Regions from separate parts of the Bradyrhizobium sp. CCGB12 genome, predicted to be linked through region 1. Evidence: riboswitches for the same ligand, from Rfam matches in the RefSeq annotation. Region 1 holds a riboswitch; the other holds the start of a gene.
The links. A riboswitch is a leader RNA that binds a small molecule or an ion and turns the genes downstream of it on or off. The one in region 1 is predicted to bind cobalamin.
Positions count from the first base shown of each region.

Region 2: it holds a riboswitch for cobalamin, as region 1 does, so the genes downstream of both, NLM27_RS39365 (TonB-dependent siderophore receptor) here and NLM27_RS19600 (TonB-dependent receptor domain-containing protein) in region 1, are expected to answer to the same signal.

Region 1 is NZ_JANADO010000001.1:4,170,223-4,175,440, forward strand. It holds gene NLM27_RS19585 (transglycosylase domain-containing protein) at 1-161, shown strand, start outside; gene NLM27_RS19590 (DUF1214 domain-containing protein) at 171-749, shown strand; gene NLM27_RS19595 (DUF1254 domain-containing protein) at 746-1,330, shown strand; cobalamin riboswitch at 1,692-1,901, shown strand; gene NLM27_RS19600 (TonB-dependent receptor domain-containing protein) at 2,216-4,501, shown strand; gene NLM27_RS19605 (helix-turn-helix transcriptional regulator) at 4,798-5,115, shown strand; gene NLM27_RS19610 (SRPBCC family protein) at 5,112-5,218, shown strand, end outside.
Region 2 is NZ_JANADO010000001.1:8,547,598-8,552,815, forward strand. It holds gene NLM27_RS39360 (PepSY domain-containing protein) at 1-293, opposite strand, end outside; gene NLM27_RS39365 (TonB-dependent siderophore receptor) at 296-2,572, opposite strand; cobalamin riboswitch at 2,680-2,875, opposite strand; gene NLM27_RS39370 (amidohydrolase family protein) at 3,697-5,187, shown strand; gene NLM27_RS39375 (GTP-binding protein) at 5,191-5,218, shown strand, end outside.

The DNA of each region.
Region 1 (5,218 bases):
TGCGCGTCGAGAAGCTGCTGGATGATGCGGCCAAGACTGCGAACAAATCGTCGGCCGCCGACATCAACCCGGCCAAGCCGTCCTCGTCAACGAGTGCGCTCGCCTTCCCGCAGAATTATGCGGAAGAGAACGCCAACGCCTCCGCCCCGCGCAAGAACTGATCGAAACCCGTGCGGCTGATCCTGATCACATTGACGGCCCTTCTGCTCGCGAGCGTGGTCGGCGTCGGCGCGACCTGGATGACGACGACGCGCGGCACCGAGATCGGCACGCTGACCATCGGCGCCTGGACCGCGCGGCCGCGCACCGGCACCGCCGACGTCGATCCCTATTCGCGCGCCACCATCGTGCGCAACGGCGAGCTGCCGATCGGCACCGGCGACGGCGTCGCCTTCACCGCGACGGCCGACGACAAGAAGAAGGCGCTCGACGGCCGCTGCGACGTGATCGTCTCCGGCGTGACGCCGCCGGCGCGGTTCTGGACGCTGACGCTCTACGACCGCAAGGGCCACCTCGTCGCCAACTCGCTGCAGCGCTACGGCTTCACCAGCCAGGAGATCGTGCGGCAATCCGACGGCTCGTTCGAGATCCGCATCGCCTCGCGCTCGCGCGCCGGCAACTGGCTGCCGACCGGCGGCATCGAGCGCTACGCCCTGATGCTGCGCCTCTACGACACCCCGGTCGGGGTCGCCACGCGTACCCAGCGCGATGCGCCGATGCCCACCATCAGCACGGTGGGCTGCTCATGATCCGCCTGCTGTTCACCATCGTCGCCGGCATCGTTCTGGGCCTCGTGGTCCATCTCGTCAGCGTGCTGGCGCTGCCACGGATCGCGACGCAGGATGCCTATTCGCGGCTGACGCCGATGACGAAGCTCAACGGCGTCACCCAGCTTCCCCTCGCCGATCCGCAGACCTCACCGATGCCGTTCATGGACCCGGCCTTTGCGCTCGCGATCTGCCGCTACGACCTCACGGGCGGGCCGCTCAAGCTCACGGTGCCCGTCAGCCAGGCCTACACCTCGGTGTCGTTCTACACCCGCAACGAGATCGCCTATTACGCCATCAACGACCGCTCGGCGGGCCGCAAGGTGATCGAGCTCGACCTGATGACGGAAGCGCAGCACAACGAGCTGCCCGAGGACGAAGAGGTCACCGCGGCCGACCGGCTGATCATCGATTCCCCAAGCACGACGGGCCTGATCGTGATGAAGGCGCTCGCCGCCGAGCCGGGCCTCATGCCGCAGGCCCAGGCCACGCTTCAAGCCGCAACCTGCGCGCCGCAGACCGAAGCGCCCGCCAAGGCCGAAGCGCCGCGCGGCCGCCGCTGAGCAGGCCGCTTCGGCGGCGCAACAACAAAAACATGAAAAACAACCCCATGCACAGTAGCGAGGGCGTTGAAATCATTGCGCTCTTCGGTTGACGATCAGAAGCAGCCGGGCCGCGCGCCTTCGCCCCTTTGACACGTCGGGCAAAACACCGGCATATTGGCATCATCGAGAGTTTGTCACACCCGCGCGGGAAGCCGTCCGCCGCGGGTGTTTTCATGGTGGTGTCAACGATTCGTTTGAAGTGAGACACGGATTTCTACGTCGGCCCGTGCGGGTCGAGCAAAACTGCAACACAGTGCCGCCATCAGACGACCCGCCGGCTAAAGTCTCCGCGCGAATGTTGACGCGTATAGTGCCAGATGCCAGTTTCGTGATCGGTAGTGTCCGCGAGGACAATCCAAGGGAATGCGGTGCGTCCGTTACGGCGGGCAATTCCGCGGCTGCCCCCGCAACTGTAGGCGGATAGCCGACGGCCAAACGAACCACTGGAGCCCCGAATTGGGCCTCTGGGAAGGCGGTCGAAGGCGATGACCCGCGAGCCAGGAAACCTGCTGCCAGCCATGAGTCACGCGCGAACGCATTGGGCGGGGTGCCCCGATGTCGGAGGAGTAGCCAGCGCATCTGCCGCCTAGGGCGAAGGCAGATGACAAAGGCAACCGCGGTGACAGTTTGTTTGCGTCGCCGCAGAGCATTGTCGTGCAATATCATTTCGTTTCTGGCATTGCGCCGGAGTTTTCGCGTGTTCGTATCGGTATCTCTCAGGGCTTCGCAGGCCAAATTCGGGGCGCTACACCTGCCCTGCTCGCCTTAGCTCTTTCGACATCGCTGTCCTCAGTGGCGACGGCACAGACTGCGGCTCCCGGTGCCTCCCAGGAGGTCGGACCGGTGATCGTCTCACCGGCCATGTCCAAGCCGGCTCCCGCCGTCAGCCCTGGCAATCAATGGTCGCGGACCGCGCGACGCGTCCCGGCGCGTAACCGTAGTGGTGCAGTGGTCGCGGCTCCGGCGGCGCAGCCGTCAAGCGGCCCGGTGCAGACGCCGCTCAACACGGCCGCCGTTACCGATGTCGGCTCTCGGCTCGGGATCACGGCGCGGGAAATGCCCGCGACCGTCGAGGTCATCAGCCAGCAGACGATGCAGGATCAGGGCATCAGGACCACGACCGAGGTCGCCAAGGCTGCGGTCGGCGTCACCGGCGGCGATGCGCCCGGCGCGCCCGCGATCTTCTCGATGCGCGGCTTTTCCGGTGACCAGCTCAGCACGCTCTACAACGGCATCCCGATCGGGCCCTCGACCATGACCGGCCGCCCCATGGATGTGGCAGGCCTCCAGCAGGTCGAGATCATCAAAGGGCCGGACTCGCTGGTGGCGGGCCTCGGCGCGACCGGCGGCGCAATCAACTATGTCACCAAGGCGCCGCACACTGGCCCGATCGTCAACGACGCCTTCACCTCCTACGATTCCTTCAACGGCTACCGCGCCGGCTACGGCTCCGGCGGCAGCACGCTGATCAACGGACTCGATTATCGCTTCGACATCAGCCATTTCAACGACAAGAGCTTCATCGACGATGCCTATTCGAAGCTGAGCAATGTCTCCGGGCAGTTGAACTATCGCGTCAACGACAGCCTGAAGGTCTGGGGCGCGGCCGAGTACAGGCAGGACAAGGACCGTTTCTACTGGGGAACGCCGATCGTGCCGGCGAACGCGCCGGGCGTTGTGCCGACATCGGGGATCGTCTCCGGGACCTGGAGCAATTACTACCTCGGCGGCGGCACGCCTGTTACGCCCACCATCGACGCGCGCACGCTGACGACGAATTACAACGTGCTCGACAATCGTAGCGGAGCGGGCGAGCTCTGGCTGCGGTCAGGCTTTCAATGGGACATCACCAACAACGTCTCGCTGAAGAGCCAGGTTTACGGCTATGACGCCCATCGGCACTGGTTCAACAACGAGATCACGTCGTTCGACCAGACCGTCGGCAATTTTGCCGGCGCGCAGAGCATTTATCGTGAGCGCCTAGCGCTGGATCACGCACAGCGGCTCTACGGCAACATCACCGACCTGACTATCAATTCCGATATCGGCGGCATGGACAATCGTTTCGTCGCAACCGTGGCCGCGAGCAACAACCAGTTCAACGTCTCGCAGGACACGCTGTTCTTCAGCGATTACGTCGATTTGCTTAATCCGGACCGCGGTCTTTATGGTCCACGAAGCGACGAGAAGATCTACACCCGCGTCAACACCGCCTCGCTGTCGTTCGAGGACCGGCTCAAGCTGACATCGACCTTCGCGCTTATCGGCGGCATTCGCTTCGAGGACATCAAGCTAGACCGCACGCGCTACTCCCCCGACGGCGTGCTGCGCACCGACCGCGGCTATCCGTTCTCGAAAGTGTTCAATCCCGTCACCGGCCGCGTCGGCTACACCTGGGAGGTTACCCCGGGCGTCATGCTTTACAGCCAGTATGCGACGGCGGCCGACCCGACGGTCGCCAACATCTTCATCCTCGCGCCACAGGTGCCGTTGCTGCTGACGACGTCGCGAACCTACGAGACCGGCGTGAAAGTGCAGTCGGCTGACAAGCGCACCGAGTTCACCGCGTCCGCGTTCGATATCGAGCGCAAGAACGTCTACGTCCCCGAAAGCGGCATCGTCTTCAACGTCGCCGGCAAGATCGCCTCCAAGGGCATCGAGCTCGCCGCAGCGACCAATCCGTTCGGCGGGCTGAAGCTGTGGGGCAATGTCGCCTTCGTGCAGTCGCGCTTCGTCGACTTCAGTTACGTCGACGGCAACGGAGTGTTCCAGTCCTACTCCGGCAATACGCCGCCCAATGTTCCGAACTTCGTCGCCAATGCCGGTGCGTCCTACCGCTTCGAGACGGCCTTACCGGTGGAGATCGGTGCGTCCATGCGCCATGTCGGCGACCGCTTCAACTACCAGGACAATCTGGTTGTCATGAATGCCTACACGACCTTCGATGCGTTTGCGTTCGTCGACATTCCAAAGTCATATTTCACGGGTGTCGAGAAGACGCGGATCAGTTTCCGCGTGAGAAACCTGACCAACAAGCTCTACGCGGCGTGGGGCGATCCCGGATACACCGACCAGATCATTCTCGGTGCGCCCCGCAGCTACGAGGTGGCAGCGTCGTTCAAGTGGTAGTGGTAGCGCGCAGCCGGCAAGGCGCGCGCGATCCGATCTTCATGCGGGATCCTCGCCTTTGAGCGATGGCCCGCCGGCGCCGCGCACCCGATATGAGCGAGTGACCGACACAGACACGCCAGACTGCATCTCTGCCTGGCGGATCGCGTCTCGTTCGAAGCCAAAATGAGACTACTATTTTGTCGCTCGGCACCGATTGACTCGATAATTAGTTTACACTAATCATAAGCTACAACTAATTATCTCTCTTGCTACTGGAGGACCCGCAGGCATGACCGGCGCCGCGCGGGGTAGCTATGGCTAAAGACAGCGCGCAACTGGCTGCTCTCGGCGATCCTACTCGCAGGCAGATATTCGAACTGGTGGGCGCCCGGCCTCGCACAGTCGTTGAAATCACGCGCGAGCTGACCGTCTCACAATCGGCCGTATCACAGCATCTCAAGGTTCTGCGCGAATCCCGCCTGGTTCGTGCTGAGCCGAAGGGTGCCAGCAACGTCTATCACATTGATCCAGCAGGGCTCGGCCAGATGCGCGCGTGGCTCGACAGATTCTGGAGCCACACGCTGGCAGCTTACAAAGAAGCCGTAGAAAAACCACGGGAGAACCAGCAATGAACGCACGTATATCGGCTGCGCCTATCAAACAGTCTATCGTCGTCGAGGCGCCCATCGAGCGCGCGTTCAAGGTCTTCACCGAAGACTTCGGAAGCTTCAAGCC
Region 2 (5,218 bases), 4.4 Mb from region 1:
CCGGCTATCCGATACACCGGCTCGTCGGCCAGCATGGAAAGCCGAAGATCGCGCGGATAGCGCGTGGCGCCCGCCGTCTTCATCGCGTCGTCCGGCGACAACGCCACTTTCTCCCATTCAATATCAGGAAGCGCTGCCAGCCTTTCCTTGTCGGAAAGGCCGGGAAAAGCGACGTACATCATCACCACGCCGGAAACGAACCACATGGCGAAAAACAGGCAGGTGACGATGCCGACCCAGCGGTGGCCGATGTATAGCCACCGCCGAAGTGTGCGTTTCAGGGTTCGTGCCACGCTCAGAACTTCACGTTGACCGCGAGCTGCGCAGTGCGTGGCATGCCGAGCAGCCACTGAGTGGTGCCGCCCGACATCGTGTACACCTCGTCGAAGAGATTGTAGATGCGGAACGACACGGTGGTGTTGAGATCAGGCTTCCATTGCACGCCGGCATTGACAATGTTGTAGGCCGGGCGTGTCACCGTGTTGGCATTGTCCGCATAAGTCCTGCCGACGATCTGTACGCCCGCGTTGGCCGACCAGTTCGGTGCAAAAGCCCAGGTCGCCCAGATATTGGAGACGTTCTGCGGTACATTGACAGGTACGTTACCGGCATAATTCGCACTTCCGCCGCCGACCGCCTGCACGAAGTCATCGTACTTCGCGCGCAGGAAGGCGGTATTGGCATCGATTCGCCAACCATAATCGAGCAGGAAGCCGACCGATGCTTCGACGCCGCGCGATGATTGCTGGCCGACCTGGACGGTCAGCGAAGGAATGTTGGGGTCGCGTGCCAGCAAGTTGTTCTTCACGATCTCATAGCCGGCCAGAGTCCATTCGCCGCGGCCGCCCCAGAACGATTGCTTAACACCAATTTCGATCTGTCTGCCGGTGGCCAGGTCGAAGCTCTTGTTTGCGGAGGACAGTGAGATGAGCCCTCCGACCGGATCGACCGCGGTGGCGTACTGGCCATAGAAAGCGAGATCCTTGACCGGTGTATAGACCGCTCCGGCGCGCCAGGTTGTCGAGGAGAACGATTTCTCGAAGTGGTTGGCCGGCGAGACATAGTCAGTGCGCGTGATTGTCGGTTCGTCCTGGCGGATGCCGGCAATCAAGGACAGTTGCTCGGTGACCGACAGCCTGTTCTCGGCAAATAGCGCATACTGGTTAGTCACACTGCCGTAACCCGGAATTGTGGCGTTTGGGCTGTTGAATACGCCCGGAACGAAATTGAACGGGTTGACGGACGACGAGCCGCCGTAGGGTGAATTGTTGGTGTGGGTAAAATTGATGCTGTTGACGTCGAAGCCTGCGACGAACTCATTGGCCATACCAAGGACATGCCCGCGGAATTTCGCATCCATGCGATTGCCGACCTGCTGCTGATCGTGAAAAATCTCGATGTAGCTGCTTCGGTTGATGAGGCCAGTGGCGGGGTTATAGGCGTAGCTTTCGACGTCCTTCCAGTGCCGCTTGGAGTTAAGATAGTAAAGTGTGTTCTGAACCGAAATTCCGTCGGCGATCTGCCATTCGGTCTTCACCTGATTCCAGCTGTCCTGGTAGCGGATGTGGCTGTCGCTGACGTTGTAATTCTTGAAACGTAGCGATTCGTCGAGCCTGCCGTTGATCAGCGGCGTGCCGAAGTAGCGCGAAGGGTCGCGGTCACCGTAGTCCGTAGACAGCGTCCAGGTGACGTCTTCGCTCTGCTTGATCTGGACCACGGCATGAAGCGCGACATTCGAGGTGTTGTCGCGATCGACCCAGCCATCCGACATGTTGCCGGAGGCGGTGATCCGATAGGCGACGTTCTCGCTGACCGGACCGCCACTGTCCACGGCAATTCGCCGCGTCGTGTTGCTGTCCAGCGAGACCTCGGCTTGGTTGCGGGAGATCCACAACGGCAGTTTTGAAACCACGTTGATGGCGCCGCCGACCGCGCCCGCGCCGTACAACACCGATGCAGGGCCGCGCAGCACCTCGATGCGCTCGGTCGACCAAGTGTCGAACGGAAAGGTCACCGTCCCGGCGCCGATATAGAGCTGGGTGCCATCATACAGCGTCATGACGGAGCCGAGGCCCGTGAAGCCGCGGGTATTGAACGAGACGCCGCCATTGCCCGGTGCCGGGCTCGCCGTGAAGCCGGTGGCGTTTTGCGTTACCGCGTCGACGATGTTCTGTTGGCCGCGCTCGGCGATGGTTTCAGCGGAGATCACCTCCACGCTGGCCGGAGTCTGCAGTCGTGTGAGGCCGAGCCGGCTGCCCGCCGTGGTCGCGCCGGTGAGGTTGAGCGTCGGCGCGGCGAAGACAGGTCCAGTCGGCGCGGAAATCGGTGTATCGGTGTTGGCAGCCATGTTGTGCTGCTGGCGCGAACGCGCGGCGCGGGCGGCAGCAGAACTGCGTCGGGTGCTGCGGGTACTCGGCGGCGTTGCCGGCGGCTGCACCACCACGGGGTCGAGCATCTGGACCGGACTTGCGGACTGTGCCCAGCCGTCTGTCGACAACACGAAACAGGAGAATGCAACTGAACGGAGCAACGCGCGGCGATGCCGTGGCGCGAAGATGGTACGGGAGGTCATCAATAGGACTCGCGATAACGTGGCACGTCACCGCGAACGCAGTCTGGCCACTGCCCCAAGAGGACGGCAGCCCAACACCCACCAGGACACCCCGCCCAATGTGCTCGCGTGTGACCACGACTGACGGCAGGTCTCCTGGCTCGCGGGTCGTTACCTGTCGCCGCCTTCCCAGGCCCGCAGGCCCAGTGGCGTTTGGCGAAGGCTCACCGCTTACAGTTGCGGGGGCAGCCACGGCGTTGGGGGATCCCCGCACCGTATTCCCTATTGATCTCCCGAAGGAGAACCGTCGCAGGCACCCTAGTTTTATTTGCAAAGGGCTGTCAACTAGCCGTCCCGAGACAGATCAACGCGCCGCACCGTCATCGGCCCGACGTGCCGATCGCTCAGCGTTCGTCCGGCAGCTCGACTCAGCGTCAGTCCCTTCTCGCAAAAATATTCCACTTTACCGAAATTCGGATTTGTCGTATGTGTCGCCCGTCCCGGCCCACCAAAGGGGCGGTCGTACGTCGTCACGAACGCGGGCTGGGATTGCGGTGGACGCGGGCGGCGTTGAAGGCGGGCTGTGGCGTGCAGGGCGAGATGAACCTCGTGAGCATGGCACGTCCTGCGAAGACGGACGGCGCCTGTGCCCTGCGAAGCCTCTTGGCGAAGCAGGGTCGTCCGCGTACGGCGAAACCGTGTGGTCCTGGCCGTCGTTGCTACGGTCAAGCCTTGGCGAAGGCGTCATCGCGTCAACCGGCGCGGTGTCGTGAATTTCGCAGGGGTGAGGGAGGCCAGAAGGAACTCGGCTCCCGGGAGAGCGCGGCATAGGCCGTCAAACCATCGCGCAGGGAAGGCCTGGTCTCGGCTGCCCTGTGTCTCCCCTGTGCACTGCGTGTGCATTCGTTCAGCGCAGGGGTCTTATGGGTGCCAGCCGGCGCCCGGTCTTCCCTGCGCCCTTTCTGGCGAGAGGGTGTGAAGAGGAGAGCGCAGCTCGGGCAGAACATGCCGCGAGGACGCGACGGCGTGTCTGCGAATTGCCTGCCAAATGACCTTCCGTGCGAGCATGATGCATCGGCCTCGGTGGAGGTGGTCGTTCCTTCCAGAATCTGCCTTGATGCGACTTCAGCGCGGAGGAGTGTGGAATGAGCAGCTTGGTGATCTCTGGTGGCCGGGTGGTGGATCCCGCGAGCGGGATGGACGCCATCGGCGACGTGGCGGTTGTGGACGGCAAGATCGCCGCGGTTGGCTCCTCGCTCGGCGGCGCGGAGCGGGTCATCGACGCCACCGGCCTCGTGGTCGCGCCCGGCTTCATCGATCTGCACGCGCATGGCCAGTCGATCCCGGCCGACCGCATGCAGGCGTTCGACGGCGTGACGACCACGCTCGATCTCGAGGCCGGTGTGCTGCCGGTCGGGTCCTGGTATGAGCGGCAGGCGAGGAAAGGGCGCGTGCTGAACTACGGCGCCGCCACCAACTGGGCCTTTGCGCGCATCGGCGCGATGACGGGCTCAAATGCGGAGAGCTCGCTGGAGGCGTTCGGCAACGCCATGCGCGACCGCCGCTGGATGGACAACGTCGCGACCGATGCCGAGGTCGCGGGCATCCTCGAGCGCCTCGGGCGGGGCCTGAACGAAGGCGGCATCGGCATCGGCATCTTGAACGCCTATGCGCCGGGCGCCGGCGTGCAGGAGCTGACGGCGGTCTGCCAGTTGGCTGCGGCCAAGGACGTCCCGACCTTCACCCACGTCGCCTTCATGTCGCGTATCGACCCCGAAAGCGCGGTGGAAGCCTATATCCGGCTGATCGGCTATGCCGGCGCCACCGGCGCGCACATGCATATCTGCCATTTCAACTCGTCGAGCAAGACCGACATTGCGCGCTGCCGCGTGCTGGTCGAGAAGGCGCAGGCGCAGGGCCTGCCCATCACGGTCGAGGCCTATCCCTACGGCACCGGCTCGACCGTGCTGGCGGCGGCGTTCTTCAGCGATCCCAAATTCGTCGAGCGCAACGGCACCGGCTACGATTCCGTGCAGCGCGTGACTGACGGTTACCGTTTCCACGACCGTGAGGAGCTCTTGAAGGCGCAGGCCGAAGAGCCCTCCTCGCTGGTGCTCTGGCACATCCTCGACACCGAGCATAATGCGCATCACCGCGACCTGCTCGACATGTCGGTGCTCTATCCCGGCGGTGCCATCGCGTCCGATGCGATGCCGTGGACGACGTCGGACGGCAAGACCTACACCGGCGATGCCTGGCCGCTGCCTGACGATGCCACCTCGCATCCGCGCTCGGCCGGCTGCTTCACGAAGTTCATCCGCGAATGGGTACGCGAGCGCAAGGCCGTGTCGCTGCTCGAAGGCGTGCGCAAATGCGCGCTGATCCCGGCGGAAATCCTCTCGCAGAGCACGCCCGCGATGCGCGCCAAGGGCAGGCTTGCGAAGGACGCCGATGCCGACATCGTCGTGTTCGACTACGAAAAGCTCTCGGACCGCGCGACCTTCACGGCGATGAACCGTCCCTCGGAAGGCGTGCGGCATCTGATTGTCAGCGGTCAGCCACTGATCAGCGATGGCGTGCTCGACGTGACCGCGCGGCCGGGAAAGCCGGTGCGTCGCCCCGTCGTCGAGGCCTGACACATGCCGGTCCCCATTCTCCTGGTCACGG